Regions from separate parts of the Rhodopseudomonas julia genome, predicted to be linked through region 4. Evidence: riboswitches for the same ligand, from Rfam matches in the RefSeq annotation. Region 4 holds a riboswitch; each other region holds the start of a gene.
What was found. Region 4 has a riboswitch for cobalamin ahead of J2R99_RS09145 (DUF4198 domain-containing protein). Riboswitches for the same ligand answer to the same signal wherever they lie in the genome.

Region 1: it holds a riboswitch for cobalamin, as region 4 does, so the genes downstream of both, J2R99_RS03685 (cobyric acid synthase) here and J2R99_RS09145 (DUF4198 domain-containing protein) in region 4, are expected to answer to the same signal.
Region 2: it holds a riboswitch for cobalamin, as region 4 does, so the genes downstream of both, J2R99_RS14310 (ABC transporter substrate-binding protein) here and J2R99_RS09145 (DUF4198 domain-containing protein) in region 4, are expected to answer to the same signal.
Region 3: it holds a riboswitch for cobalamin, as region 4 does, so the genes downstream of both, J2R99_RS03805 (TonB-dependent receptor plug domain-containing protein) here and J2R99_RS09145 (DUF4198 domain-containing protein) in region 4, are expected to answer to the same signal.

The regions. Positions count from the first base shown of each region.
Region 1 is NZ_JAUSUK010000001.1:779,966-783,765, forward strand. It holds gene J2R99_RS03675 (phasin family protein) at 1-177, shown strand, start outside; tRNA gene J2R99_RS03680 (tRNA-His) at 728-804, shown strand; gene J2R99_RS03685 (cobyric acid synthase) at 1,066-2,628, opposite strand; cobalamin riboswitch at 2,811-3,020, opposite strand; gene J2R99_RS03690 (cob(I)yrinic acid a,c-diamide adenosyltransferase) at 3,163-3,759, shown strand.
Region 2 is NZ_JAUSUK010000002.1:1,067,431-1,071,230, reverse strand. It holds gene J2R99_RS14320 (ABC transporter ATP-binding protein) at 1-355, opposite strand, end outside; gene J2R99_RS14315 (FecCD family ABC transporter permease) at 352-1,401, opposite strand; gene J2R99_RS14310 (ABC transporter substrate-binding protein) at 1,414-2,421, opposite strand; cobalamin riboswitch at 2,552-2,784, opposite strand; gene J2R99_RS14305 (class I adenylate-forming enzyme family protein) at 2,949-3,800, opposite strand, start outside.
Region 3 is NZ_JAUSUK010000001.1:808,387-812,186, reverse strand. It holds gene J2R99_RS03810 (ABC transporter substrate-binding protein) at 1-199, opposite strand, end outside; gene J2R99_RS03805 (TonB-dependent receptor plug domain-containing protein) at 199-2,160, opposite strand; cobalamin riboswitch at 2,277-2,475, opposite strand; gene J2R99_RS03800 (acyl-CoA thioesterase) at 2,926-3,687, shown strand; gene J2R99_RS03795 (DUF2218 domain-containing protein) at 3,781-3,800, opposite strand, start outside.
Region 4 is NZ_JAUSUK010000002.1:14,614-18,413, forward strand. It holds gene J2R99_RS09140 (DEAD/DEAH box helicase) at 81-1,649, shown strand; cobalamin riboswitch at 1,813-2,025, shown strand; gene J2R99_RS09145 (DUF4198 domain-containing protein) at 2,185-2,982, shown strand; gene cbiM (cobalt transporter CbiM) at 2,998-3,630, shown strand; gene J2R99_RS09155 (NikL family nickel/cobalt ECF transporter subunit) at 3,627-3,800, shown strand, end outside.

The sequences.
Region 1 (3,800 bases), on a different contig from region 4:
GTCACTTCGTTCGCCGACGCGATCCAGCTTCAGAGCGCCTTTATGCGGGCGCGCTTCGAAGCGCTGATGGATCAGGGCAACGGCATGCGCGACCTTCTCACCAAGGTCACCGAGGACACGTCTCGCCCGGCCCGCACGGCGGCGAAGAAGAACCTCGACAAAGTCACGAGCCACTGAGCTTTCGTGACCAGAAAATAGGACCTGCGACGCCACCCTGCAGAGGCGGCGCGCGTCACCAACGAGCCCGGCAGTTTGCCGGGCTTTTTTTTGTGCCGAACAGGATCCCCGGCTCCAGCACATCCCCGGTTCTCGCGCATTTCCAGGGGCCGCGCGGAGGAGGGTTCGAAACTGCACCTGCCCGAAGCGGCACCCGCGACAAAGCCGGCACGATAAAGCCTCGGCGCAAAAGGCGGCCAGACGCCCCACCCGTCTGGCGCCCTCAACCCCCGAGGGGCACTCTGACGCAAGGCAGCGAAACGGCGGCTTTCATGCCCTTGCATGCGGCCGCGGAAGCGCGGCAGCGACACCTCACGGCGAGGCCGTCGGAGCACCCATGCGACGGCGCCGCGGCGGACTTTCTTCTCCGCCCCCTTCCCTTGGCGGCGCTCCTCGGTTAAGCGGTGCCGCAGAGGCGGGGAATCGCAAGCTGGCGCGCCAGGTTATGGCCCACCGACGCTTGAAATCTCCGGCGCGGAACACTAGGGTCCGCACCGCCTCACCAGGACATGCGAACGTAGCTCAGTTGGTTAGAGCGTCGGATTGTGGCTCCGAAGGTCGGTGGTTCGAATCCACCCGTTCGTACCAGTTTTCTTCATAAAATCAGCGAATTGACCGGGCACTGGAAACAGCGTGCCGGGCGCAGTTCGCCCAAAATGCCAAATCCCACCAAGATCCGACCAACCTCCAGAAAGTTGCCGAGGCGAGATCCCGGGGCGCCTTTCGGGGCTTGGCAGACGGCGGGGCCAGCATCCTCGTGCATGTTCATCCGGCTCGTCTCCGAGGCCCTGACGCTTGACAACCTCAGCGGCCCGGGTCGGAGCCGGACGAACGATTGATAGCTTACGGCTAGCGGGCCAGCATCAGCAGCGCATCGAGATCGAGATTGGCCTCGCAATGATCGGCGAGCGCCTCCAGCGATGCTTCCACCCTTGCCTCGAAATCGAGCTCGGAAGCGCAGCCACCGACCTGCCTGAGCCAATGGGCGCGGAAAGTGTTGGAGCCGAAGATGCCGTGCAGATAGGTTCCGGCAACCCGCCAGTCGGGCGAGATCGCGCCTTCCGCGCGTAGACTGCCACGCGGCTCGCGCAGATGAAGCCATGGCCTCTCAAGGCCGGGGCCGCTGGTGCGGCCCATATGCATCTCGTAGCCGGTGATGCGGCAGCCGCTCGTCTCTTCGCCCACATCCAGCTCGACGAGCCGCTTCTCGCCACCGATCACGGTCTCGATGTCCAGGAGCCCAAGGCCGGGCGTTTCTCCTGCAGGCCCCTCGATGCCTTCGGGATCGCGCACGACGCGCCCCAGCATCTGGAAGCCGGCGCAGATGCCGAGCACCCGCCCGCCCTTACGGACATGCGCCAAAATATCGACATCCCAGCCCTCGCGCCGCACCACGTCGAGATCGGCACGTGTCACCTTGGAGCCGGGCAGGATGACGACATCAGTCTCAGCCGGGATCGGTGAGCCCGGATTGACGAAGCGAAGATTGACCCCCGGCTCGGCGGACAAGGGATCGAGATCGTCGAAATTGGCAATGCGCGAAAAGCGCGGCACGGCGATGTTGAGACCGCTGCCGCGGCGCTCGGGCGGGCGTTCGAGGGCGAGCGAATCCTCGGCCGGCAGGCGATCCGCCTGTTCGAACCAGCGCATCACACCGAGACACGGCCACCCGGTCTTCTCTGTGATCGTCTTCATGCCCGGCTCGAAAATCGTCAGGTCGCCGCGAAACTTGTTGATGAGATAGCCGACGACCCGTCCCCGATCAGACAGATCGAGGAGTTCGTGACTGCCGACGATGGCGGCCATGGTGCCGCCACGATCGATGTCGGACAGGAAGACGACCGGTAGATCCGCCTGTTCCGCCAGGCGCATATTGGTGATGTCGGAAGCCCTCAGATATACTTCTGCGCCGCTCCCGGCGCCTTCGACCAGCACGAGGTCCGCCTCGCGCGTCAGACGGTTGAAGCTGTCGAGCACGGCGGGCATGAGCTGCTGGCGCATCCGGTGATAGGTCTTCGCCGGACAATTGCCGAGGGATCTTCCACGCAAGACGACCTGCGAGCCGACACCGCTCTGCGGTTTCAACAGGACAGGGTTCATATGGATCGACGGTGCCGCCCGGCAGGCCCGCGCCTGAAGCGCCTGGGCGCGGCCGATCTCGCCGCGCGGCGCAAAGCCGTCGGGACCGGGAGGCAACTCGCTGTCGTCGGCGACGGCGGCATTGTTGCTCATGTTCTGCGCCTTGAAGGGGCGGACGACGAGGCCTCGGCGCGTGTAGGCGCGACAGAGGCCAGCAACGAGCATGCTCTTGCCGACATCGGAGGACGTCCCCTGGATCATCAGGGCGCGCGCACGACGCGGCATCCCCTCCGGTGCCAGCGAAAACTCGACCGGCGCGAGGCTCTCTTCCATGGCCATCACCGTGCCGCAGGCGAAGTCGCACAGGCTCTGCGCTGGCTGGGCTTCCACTCGAGGCCCGATCGAACTTTGAGCAATGTCATGCAATGCACTCCCTTGTGATCAAGGGGCGCGGGTAACGGAAGGCGGCAGCCTCGAACGGCCTGGCACATTCCCTGGGACACCCCGCCCGAGGACAGTTCTCCAAGCACGTGGCAGGTCTCCTGGCTCGTGGATCCTGGACCCTGCCTGGCCTTCCCGATGCAGCGTGCATCAGTGACCTTCTGGCGACAGAGTCTCACCACTTACAGTTGCGGGGGCAGCTCCGGTCTTGCCGATGGCGCACCGGATTCCCTCTTAGCTTCCGAAGCCAAAAGCTCCGAAAGAACCACGTCTTGATTTGATGGAGGCGACACCCCCAACATGTCGTGGTTAGTTCGCGTTCTGGCGGCTTGTCAATCGCGACAAAGCGCGCATCCTCATACGCGAGCCGCAAGCACTGCCGCTTCGCAGCCAAACGAAGCGCAACCTTTCAGCAAGGAGGCAGAGATGAGCCAGAGCCATGAAGGAAAAAACGAGCGCGTGCGCCTGACCCGGGTCGTCACCCGAGGCGGTGACAAGGGGGAAACATCCATGGGGCGCGGCATGCGCGTGTCGAAGAGCGACAAGCGGGTGGAAGCCTACGGCACCATCGACGAGGCGAGCGCGCAGATCGGCCTCGTGCGTTCTCTTGCGGGTGACGATACCGAGCTTTGTGAGATGCTGCGCAATGTCCAAATCGACCTCTTCAACCTCGCCGCCGACCTGCACATGCCGGGCGAGCACGGCGAGCATCTGCGCGTCGGCGAGGAGCCCCTTCAGCGACTGGAGGCAGAGCTTGAAGCGATGAATGCCGCCCTGCCGCGCATCACGAACTTCGTGCTGGCGGGCGGCACGATCGCCGCCGCCCAGGCGCATGTCGCCCGCACCACGATCCGCCGGGCCGAACGGCGTATCGTCGCACTGTCGCTGGAGGAAAAGGTGAACCCGAACGTGCTCGTCTACATCAACCGCCTCGCCGATTTCATGTTCATCGCGAGCCGCCGCCTGAATGGCAACGGGGCCACCGACGACGTCTGGGCGCCGCGGGCACAAAGACAGGCCTGACGTTTCGGCACCAGCCTTTCCGGGCGGGCCTGCCCGCCTGG
Region 2 (3,800 bases), 1.1 Mb from region 4:
CGATCTCCTCATCGGCGGCTCCAAAGGGCGTGAGCGGTCCCAGCCATGGCGTGCGCCCGAGCTCGACCGTCTCGCGGACGCTGAGCCGGTCGGAGGTGTCGAGTTGTTGGGCGACGATGGCGATCCGCCGAGCGACCTCGCAGCGTTTGATTTTTTGGATATCGACGTCGCCGACCGTTACCCGGCCGCACGAAGGTCGCCGCAATCCCGAAAGCAGCAGCAACAACGTCGACTTGCCGGAGCCGTTCGGTCCGACAAGACCGAAGAGCTCGCCGGGCTCAATCTTGAGATCGACGTCCGCCACGATGGGTGTACGGCCGGCGGACCAACCGAGAGCATGCGCTGCAAGCGTCATCGCGCCCCTCCGCGACCGCGCACCAGGATCAACGCGAAGGCGGGCGCGCCGACGAGAGCCGTCACAACGCCGATCGGCAGAACCTGTCCGGGAATGATGATTCGCGACACGATGTCGGCAAAGATCAGAAAAACCGCACCCGTGATTGCTGTCATCGGAATGAGCCGGCCGTGACGCGGACCGACCAGAAGCCTTGCTGCATGCGGGACGACAAGTCCGACAAAACCGATTGCGCCGACGATGCTGACCATAACGGCAGTTACCAAGGCGGCAGCCCCGATCAGGATCGCCTGCGTCTTCAAGACATTGATGCCGAGGGAGGCAGCCGCATCCGATCCGAAGGCGAACGCGTCGAGCGCCCGCGCATGCACGACGATGATCACGAGCACGAGGATCGCGACGGGGGCGGCGAGCCACACATCTGGCCAGCGCACGCCCGACAGGTTGCCGAGCAGCCAGAAGATGATGCCGCGCGCCTGTTCGGCGTTCGCCGAATGCGCGATGATGAGTGAGGTGAGCGCATTGAAAAGCTGGGCTCCGGCAACACCCGCAAGGATGACCTGACCGGTCGACGTTGCCGCAAATCCCCCCGCGGCCCGCGCCAGGGCGATGACGAGAGCAAACGCCACGAGGGCGCCGACGAAAGCGCCGGCCGAAAGAGACACGAGGCCGCCGCCGATCCCGGCGATTGTGACAGCCACAGCTCCTGTCGACGCGCCTGCCGAGATACCCAGGATATAAGGATCGGCGAGCACATTGCGCAGCAGGGTCTGGAGCACCAGCCCAGACACGGCGAGGCCAGCACCACAGGAGGCCGCCACGATTGCCCGGCTGAAGCGATAATTCCAGATAATCCCCTGATCGATCGGATCGACAGGATAGCTCCCCCCGAACATCTTCATCGCAAGCACCTGACCGACCGTCTCCGGTGGGATGCGCGTCTCTCCGATCGCAGCCCCGAGGATCAGAGCTGCGGCCAGAATTGCGAGTTTGGACGAGATCGACGTCAGAAGACCCGGCCAGCGGCCGGGTCGGTAAGTGGCCATAATCGGGCTCTGCTATTTCAGCTTGGGAAGTTCATCGGCAAGCACCTCGAGCGCTGAGATGTTGCGGATGGAGGGATCCATGGAATGGGCATCCATGATGACAATCCGCCCCGACTTGACGGCGTCCATCTCTTTGGCGACCGGATCCGTCTTCAGAAATTCCAGCTTCTTTTCGACATCGTCGGCAGGAAAGCGGCGGCGCGTCATCTCAGCGACGACGATGATGTCCGGATTGGCCTTGGCGATGGTTTCCCAGCCGACAATCGGCCATTCTTCGTCGCTTTCCACGACGTTGCGGACGCCGAGCTTCTCCATCATCCAGCCGGGAACGCCTTTGCGCCCGGCGACATAGGGATCGACGTCCATTTCGGCGGAGGAAAACCAGAAGACGGCCGATACGTCACCCGCATTGGCCTCTTTCGCCTTCTCCACCGCAGCTGCCTCGCGCCTCGAAAGATCGGCGACAAGCGCCTCGCCGGCCTCCTTCACGTCGTGGATCTCGGCAAGCTCACGGATCGCACGATAGAGGGCGTCGGTGCTGTACATCTCCAGCCGGGTCCCATCGACGCCGGTGGAATTGTCTTTCACGCAGTCGGTCTGAAGAATGTAAGTCGGGATGCCGACATCGTGGAATTGCTCGCGGGTTCCGACGATGCCCTGCGGCCCGATATGCCATTCGTAAGAGACCGAGACGAGGCCGGGCTTCTTGGCGACGACGCTTTCGAAGCTCGGATCGTTGTCTGCAAGCCTTTCAACCGAGCTGTTGAGCTCGGCAAATTCAGGCAGCACATCGCTGAACCAAACAGAGGTCCCGACGACCTTATCGCCAAGGCCGAGAGAATAGAGAATCTCAGTCGCAGACTGGCCGACCGTGACATCGCGTTCAGGCGCTGCCTCGAAGGTGATCGTTTGTCCGCAATTGTCGATGCTCAGCGGGTAGTTGGTTTCGTTCGCATGCGCGGCATCAATGAGCGAAAGACTGGCCAGTGCTGCGAGGCCGATCGCGACGTTTCGGTGCATTGTGTCTGCTATCCTGGTTCCGAGAGAGAACCGCGGGGGCAGGCGGAATGGATTGCCCGAAAAGAGACTCGCGCATTGTCGTCGACGACAGGAATGTCATCTCGATCCTTCCCCCGACATCCCCGCCGGGTCTGGTTGCATGATGATGGCAGGTCTCTTGACTTGCGGGTCTCTGCTTCCCCGAGCCTTCCCAGGCGCCAGACGGTGTCCGTCATACGCCCAGTGGCATCGTTCGGGGTCGCTCTCCGCTCACAATTGCGGGGGCAGTCACGGATTTGGCGCCTACTGGCTACACCGCACCGTATTCCCTTTTCATCCAGCGAAGTCTTCGTTTCGCTGGAAACCATCGACAGCGATAAAGGCTGGATGGTGTCGAAGTGTCAAGCCGGATGCGCGCCACATTCCGTCCCGGTTGCGCAGGCACAAACAAGTCGGCGCGCCACGCCCGCGATCTTTCAGACACGCATACGTCGGACTTCGGTCATGTGGAGCCAAACGCACCGCGTTCGCGGCCCCGTCCGATTCGCTTATGCTTGGCTGAGCAGCCGGCGAAGCTCGATTTTGAGCACCTTGCCGTAATTGTTCTTCGGAAGCTCATCCAGAAAGACATAGTCCTTCGGGCGCTTGAAGCGGGCGATCTCCTCGCGGCAGAGCGCATCGAGTTCTTCGACATTCGGCGTGTTCTCCGGCGCGACGACGAAGGCGACGACGTCCTCACCCCATTCGGGGCTCGGCCGGCCGACGACAGACACCTCCTGAACGGCGGGATGGCGCAAGAGGACCTCCTCCACCTCGCGCGGATAGATGTTGGTGCCGCCCGAGATGATGACGTCCTTGGAGCGATCCATCAGCGTCAGGAAGCCATCCTCGTCCATGGCGCCGATATCACCGGTCCAGAGCCAGCCGTGGCGCAGAGATTCGGCACTCGCCTTCTCGTTTCGCCAATAGCCGGCCATGACGCTCGGACCGCGCACCAGAATCTCACCGCTCTCGCCCGGGGCGAGCGTATGACCATCGCCGTCCGCCACCCGCACATCGACGCATGACTGCGCCGTGCCGACGGAGCCGAGCCTTTCGCGCCAGCGCGGATGGCTTCTATCTGCGACGAGCTCACGAGAGAGCGCCGTGATCGTCATCGGGCTTTCGCCCTGACCGTAGATCTGAACGAAGCGCGGTCCGAAGAGGGAAACGGCTTCCTCGATATCCGCCACATACATCGGGCCACCACCGTAGACGATGGTGCGAATTCCCTCCCCGTCGTAGCCGGTCGCTTTCGCATGCTTCACAAGGCGGCGGACCATGGTCGGCGCAGCGAAGAACGACAGACTGCCGAGAGAACCGGCGAGCGACACGATTTCAGCTACGTCGAATCCGCCCGA
Region 3 (3,800 bases), on a different contig from region 4:
CCAGGTTCGACATGGAGGCATCGCGCGAGAAATAGCTGAGAGAGGCGATCTGATCGGGATCGGCAAGCCGCATCAAAAGCTGGTCGGCGCACAGATTGATCGAGACGATGTGCTGCGGCCTCGCCTGCGCCGGAGGAGCGTCGGCGACGGCGAGGACCGCAACGGCTGCCAGACAATACGTGAGCCAACGCCCAGGCATCAGAAGGTCAGCCGAACTCCGGCATAGGCGCTGACGCCTTCCCGGTCATAGCCCCACAGATCATAGGCCTTCTCGTCGAGGAGGTTTTCGACCCGGCCGAAGATCTGGGTGTTGTCGGTGATGTCGTAGGAGGCGGCGACATCGACGAGGGTATAGGGATCGAGAGTGATCGTCTCGCGGTTGATGTAGAAGGCGTCGGTCCACACCCAGTCCTTCTGCTCGCCGTTGTAGTCGACCGAGACGTTGACGTTGGCACGGCCTTGAAGGAAGGCGTAGTTGACGACGAGGCTGGCGACGTTTTGCGGCCGGCGGATCAAGTCGTTGCCGGTCGCGTCCTCGCCGTCCGTATAGGTGTAGGAGCCGGTCACCGTCACATTGTCGAGCGGCTCCACCGTCAGCGCGACTTCCACACCATCGATCTTGGATTCACCCGGCTGGTTGATCGAGGTCTGCCCCGAGCCGGTGATGAGGTTCGAGATCTCCTGATTGAAATAAGTGACATCGAACGAGGCGCGGTTCGCCCAGAACGCCTGCGTGACGCCGACGTCGAAGCCCTTCGCCTCTTCCGGCTCGAGATCGGGATTGCCACGATAGGTGTTGGTGTAGCCGTAGAGTTCGAAGAGCGTCGGGTTCTTTACGCCGGTGCCGTAGGAAGCATGCAGCTTGGTGCCGGTCTGGCGGAAATTGTAGGCGCCGGTCAGCCGGTAGGTGGTGGCATCTTCGAAGACGTCGTTCTGGTCGTGGCGGAGGCCGGCCGTCAGCGACAGATCCTCAAACAGGCTCAGCTGATACTGGCCGATGAAGCCCGTCGAGGTGATGGAGCGATCGAAGGAGGACCAGGCACTGTCCGAGACGGCGCTGTCTTCGCCCCGCTCCACGCCTAGGGTGAGCGTATGCCCGGCATTGGCGATGGCGGGCGTATCGAACATGAAGGTCGAGCGGTAATCGAACTGCAGCCGCTCGCCTTCGTAAGTGCTCGTGACCGTGGTCGGATCGAGATCGCGATAATCGCGGTTCTGATCGGTATAGGAGATGCCGGCGAGCTGTTCCCAATGCCCGTCGAGGAGCGTCACCTTCGCCTGGGCGCGCGTGAAAAGCTGGTCGCCCTTCATGTCCTGGTTGGAATCGAGCGGGCCGGTATGGCCGACGGAGGGCAGGAAGCCTTCCGAATCGAGATCCGTGCGCAGGCGCGTGTAGCGTGCAACGCCTGAAAGGTTCAGCCAGTCGGTGACGTCGACGCCGCCCTTGGCGAAGAGCGTGCCGTTTTCGTAGCCGTCGTCTTCCGTGTTGCCGAGCCGTTTGTCCGCAACGGAGACGCCGTCGGTGCGCACGCCGGAGGCGCCGGCGAGAAAATCGTAGTTGGCGCCCGCCGTGCCAACGGTGGCGTTGCCGCTCAGCGTCTTGTGCGAGCCGGCTTCAAGGCGGGCCGTCAGATGCGTGCCGGGTTCGGCGCGGCGGGTGATGATGTTGACGACGCCGCCGATCGCGTCGGAGCCGTAGAGCGCGCTCTGCGGTCCCCGCAGCACCTCGATGCGTTCGATGTTGTCGGCAAGAAGATGCGCGAAATCGAATTCCGAGCCCCGGGCGGGATCGTTGACGGGGATGCCGTCGACGAAAATCTTGGTCTGGTTGCCTTCAGAGCCCCGGATTCTGAGCTGCGTGAACTGGCCGCGCGGGCCGGCCGCATTGATTGAAACGCCCGGCACCTGGCGCAGCGCCTCCGCGGCGTCATGGATATTCTGCGCCTGCAGCTCTTCGCCGGTGATGACCGTCACCGCGCTGCCGACCTGCGTGAGGGGCGTCGCCGTCAGGTTCGCCGTGACGGACAGTTCGGGGAGTTCGACGACGTCATCGTCCTGCGCGGCAGCCGGAGACATTCCGGCGGAGACAAGAAGGCCGGCGCAAACGGCAATGAAGCGTTGCGGCGGAACGCCTTCACGCGAGGGGCGAGAGAAAAACACGAGATGACCTCAAGGCGGCGCACGGCCGGTTGGCACATCACCGCGATCGAGGACGCTTCATGCGCGGGTGCTCATGAAGTCTATCCCATCGGCACATCCCCGACCGACGTGACCGCGCGTGACCACGGTTGACGGCAGGTCTCCTGACTTGCGGGTCATGATCGCGTCGCCGCCTTCCCGGTACCCTCGGGGCCAGTGGCATTGTGACGAGCGATTCGCCGCTCACAGTTGCGGGGACAGTCGCGGATTTGAGCATAGCCCGCACCGCGTTCCCTTTTCAGCCTCCAAGGAGGCACCGTCAGAGAGAGCGGACCACGATCTCGCCTGTGTCGTCAAGATGAATTGCAGGCGCATGGACTTGATGGGAAGGCGCTTTCGCAGTCGCGAGAGGCGATTGGAGGCAGCCGGCGCCTTTGCGGACGAGGTTCCCGCGGCTTCAATTGAGGCAGGGCGAGAATGGCAAAAGGCCGCAGAAGAGGACCAGGCCACGGGGGCTCATAGCGACTTTCGGCGAAGCCGGGCTTCCTTCCGAGTGATCGGAAGAAAGTCCGCCTTGACGTCTTGCTTCGCGGTGCGCTTGAGCCGGGAAGGTGCCCAGGCACGTCCGCGATCCGGGGCCCGGCATTTGCGATCTGGGGGCGGTGCTTTGCGCTATCGGGAGGTTTTCGACATGGTCATGGCAGCTAAGGCTTTGCGCGTTGAGAGCGCGGGGGGAGCGCGATGAACGTGCCGGAGATTGGGCTGGAGAATGGGCAAGAGAATGGGTTGGAGCGCCCTGCGAACGGCTTCACCAGGCTGATCGACATCGTCTTTCCCGGCGACGCCAATCACCACGGCACGCTCTTCGGCGGCATCGGCCTTGCGCATATGGACAAGGTCGCCTTTCTCGTCGCCTCGCGCTACGCGCATGTCGATTTCGTCACCGCCTCCTGCGAACGCATCGATTTTCATGTCCCGGCGCATGTGGGCGAAATCGTCGAGCTGACGGGAAAGGTCGTTCGCGTCGGCCGCCGTTCGCTCAGCGTTGAAGTCGATCTCGTCGCCGAAGCGCCGCTGTCCGGCGAACGGCGCTTGTCGACGCGTGGCGTCTTCAACATGGTGGCCGCCGATACGCTGGAGCGATATGGCGGGGCGCTGCCCCCCTTGTCGGACGGGCCGGAAATGCCGACGCCTCAAAGCGGCTCGACCGAGATCGTCTTTCCCGATCAGACGAGCCATTACGGCAGCCTCTATGGCGGCCATGTGCTCGCCGCGATGGGCAAATCGGCGTTTGTCGCGGCGACCCGCCATTGCCGGAAGATCGTCGTCATGGCGTCCTCTCAACGTGTCGATTTCATGGATCAGGTATCGACCGGCGAGATGATCGAGCTGCAGCCCGCGATCGTGGCGACGGGGCGCTCCTCGATGACCGTCGAGGTGACCATGGTTGCCGAGGCGCTCCTGTCGGAGAACCGCAGGCTGTGCGGCAAGGGGACGTTCGTGATGGTCGCCGTCGACGAGAACCACCGCCCGGTCGCGATCGCCTGAGCGCTTTTCGGGGTTGAGGAGATGCCGCAAGTCGGATGAGGTTGTCAGCGGCGAGGCTGGAGGCCAGGCTTGGGGACGGGCTTGGCTCGCTCGTCAATCGTTCCCTGGCGCCG
Region 4 (3,800 bases):
CTGATCTACGCAGGCTTCCAAAACCAAGTGACATAGCTCGCGCCGGCCGTCTCAGGCTGGCCGCGACGAGAAAGCTCATATTGACACTTTTCAATGAACTCGGCCTGGCCGAGCCCATCCTTCGTGCCGTTGCCGCCGAAGGCTATACCAATCCGACTCCGATTCAGGAGCAGGTCATCCCGACCATGCTTGCCGGCCGCGATCTCCTCGGCACGGCGCAGACGGGAACCGGGAAGACGGCTTCCTTCGTGCTGCCGGTTCTCGATAAGCTCAGCCGCACCATGGTTCCGGCCGCACCGCGGACCTGCCATGCCCTCATCGTCGTGCCGACGCGCGAGCTTGCCCAGCAGGTCGCCGACAGCGTGCGCAATTACGGGCGCTTCGTGAACATGTCGTCGGCGGTCGTCATCGGCGGCGCCCGGCCCGGACCGCAGGTGAAGGCGCTTTCACGCGGCGTCGATTTCGTCATCGCAACGCCTGGGCGGCTTCTCGACCATATGCAGACCGGTGCCATCAGGCTCGATCAGACCGACGTCGTCGTGCTCGACGAGGCCGATCAGATGCTCGATCTCGGTTTCATGCCGGCGATCCGCAAGATCCTGGCGAAGATGCCGCGTGAGCGTCAGACGGTTCTCCTGTCGGCGACGATGCCGCCGGCGATCCGCAAGCTTGCGGGCGATTTTCTCCGTCAGCCGGCGGAAATCTCCGTCGCTCCGGTGTCTCGTCCGATCGAGCAGATCGCACAAAGCGTCATCAACGTTGCGAGCGCCGCCAAGCGTGACATGCTCGTCGATATTCTCGGCGCATCCGATATGGAGCGTGCGATCGTCTTCACGCGCACCAAGCGCGGTGCCGACCGGGTGAGCCAGCATCTCGACAAGGCCGGCCTGCGCTCTGCGGCGATCCACGGGAATAAGAGCCAGAATCAGCGTGAGAAGGCGCTTGGTGCCTTCCGCAACGGTCGTGTGGCTGTCCTGGTCGCCACCGATATCGCGGCGCGCGGCATCGACATCGACGACGTTTCGCATGTCGTCAACTTCGAGCTGCCGAACGTGCCGGAGGCGTATGTGCACCGCATCGGGCGGACCGCGCGCGCCGGCAAGAGCGGTATTGCGATCTCGCTGTGCGATCATTCCGAGCGGGGTCTTCTGCGCGATATCGAGAAGCTGATCGGCAAGAGGATCGATGCGCATGGCGCGGCACCTCGTAGCGAGGCCCGCGGCGAGGCGATTGCGAACCAGGTTGCGGGCGGCGAGCCGGTCGGCGAAGCCGACGAGGCTCCGGCCGCAAGCGTGCGCCAGCAGGCGGGCGAGCGGCGCGACGAAAGATCACGCCAGCCCGGCAAGCGCAATTCTCCCTCACGCAATCGCAGGCGCTCGGGCAAACCGGTCGCCTTCGAGGCGCGCAGTGAAGGCCGGAATGGCGATGCCCCGAAAGAGGGTCGCAACCGCAGGCCGGAAGGTGCGGAGGCAGGCCGTTCGGCGAAGCGGACGGAAGCCGGCGCGCATAAGAGCCGCAATGGTGGCGCGAATGGCCGGCGAGATGCGGGCCGCGGCAACGAGGGCGCTCAGGCCGGTCTGGAACGGATGCTGCGTAAGAGCAGCAAGCCAAAAGCCGGAATGGGCGAGAAGCGGATGGCCGCGCGCTGAACGCAGCCACGCTGCGCAAGTTTGAGAGGGCCGGCCGCTATATGCGGTCGGCCTTTTTTTATGCCGTAGGGCGCTCTTCGACCGAACATGATGCCGGCAAAGGGAAGCCATGCCCAGCATAGCTGCCAGCACTGCACGGCATTGACAATTGTGGCCATTCGCCGGCAGATGGGGTGTCAACGGTTTCCGGACGCAAAGCGACCGGATTAAAAGGGAACACGGTGAGGCGTACCCAGCAGGGACCGAAACCGTGGCTGCCCCCGCAACTGTGAGCGGCGAGCAGGGCTTCAACATGTCACTGGCGCATCTGCGCTGGGAAGACGAAGCCACGCTGTGACCCGCAAGCCAGGAGACCTGCCGCTGACGCGCGACGCCGGGCCACCGGTGCCGCACCGCAACGGACGCCGGGGTGAGCGTCTGGCGGTGGAACGGCGCCATGAATCCCTTTTGCGCCCAATCCTCGCCAAAACCCCGATCGTCCTTTCCGCATCACTGTCGCGGTTCTCCCGCAACAGTCATTGGAGAGACGATACGAATGAAATTTCGTAAGTTTGCCTGTGCCGCCCTCACATCGGCGGCGTTCCTTCTTCCCGCCGCAGCCGAAGCGCATTTTCAGCTGATCTACACGCCCGAGGTGAACCTCGCCGAGCCGGGCGATGTGCCGCTGAAGCTCATCTTCTGGCACCCGTTCGAGAACGGCCATGTCATGGATATGGGCGCGCCGGAAGAGTTCTACGCCGTCTTCCGCGGCAAGAAGATCGATCTCAAGGACAGCCTCAAGCCGATCACCTTCGAGGGGCTCGAAAACAGCGCCCAAGCCTTCGATGCCACGCTGCCGGCCAAGCGTGCCGGCGATTACACGCTCGTCGTCGTGCCTCAGCCCTATTACGAGGAGAGCGAGGACATCTACATCCAGCAGATCGCCAAGGCCTATCTCAACCGGGCGCAATTGCCGACCGATTGGGCCGAGCCCAAAGGGCTTGCGACGGAAATCGTGCCGCTCGATCGCCCGACCAACATTCTGGCCGGTTCCAGCTTTACGGGCCGGGTGCTGTCGGAGGGCAAGCCTGTCGCGGGTGCCGAGATCGAAGTCGAATACATGGCGGCCGAACCCTCCATGGACGACAACAAGCCCTCTGAGCCCAAAGCCTCGCCGATGCCGGGCGGTGCCGTCGTCGCGATGAGCGACGAGAACGGCTACTTCACCTTCGGCGTTCCGAAGGCCGGTTTCTGGGGCTTTGCCGCGCTCGGCACGGGCCCGCAGACGGAGTTCGAGGGCAAAGAGCTCTCGCAGGACGCCGTCATCTGGGTGCGCGCTTACGACGTCGAATGACGGCAGGAGGGATCGATGCATATTGTCGACGGTGCGCTCGCCAATGACGTCGTCATCGGGGGTGCGGTGCTCGCGGCCGGGGGCATCGCGCTCGGCCTTAAATCGCTGACGGCGGAAAAGATGCCGGCAGCCGGGGTGTTGAGCGCGACGTTCTTCGTCGCCTCGCTCATCCATGTCCCGATCGGTCCCTCCAGCGTCCATCTCATCATGAACGGTCTGGCCGGGCTGGTGCTCGGCTGGGCCGCCTTTCCGGCGCTTTTCGTCGGGCTTCTCCTGCAAGCGGTGTTCTTCGGTTTCGGAGGGCTCACCGTGCTCGGGGTCAATACGCTCAACATCGCGCTGCCGGCGGTGATCGTCTATTATCTGTGCCGACGCGGGATCGCCTCCAATTCGCTGACGGTTGCCGCGATTTCAGGCGCCATCGGCGGGGGGCTCGCGATCGCGCTGACGACGGCGTTTGTCGCGATCGCTCTCGCACTTTCGGGCGACGAATTCATTCCGGCCGCCAAGCTCGTCTTCTTCGCCCATATCCCGATCATGATCATCGAAGCCCTGGTGACGGGGGCGGCCGTGGTTCTCGCCCGACGCGTCAAGCCGGAGCTTTTCGCCACCTTCAATCGATCCGCCGCCGAGGAGGTCGCATTATGAAAAAACTCTGCGCAGCCCTCGTTTTCCTGGCTCTTCTGCCCGCACCGCAGGCTCTCGCCCACAAGGTCATCGCCTCCGTCTATGCGTCCGGCGATGTCGTGGAAGGCGAGGTCGGCTTTTCCAACGGCGATATGGCGAGCGATGCGACGGTCGAGGTTTTCGACGACAAC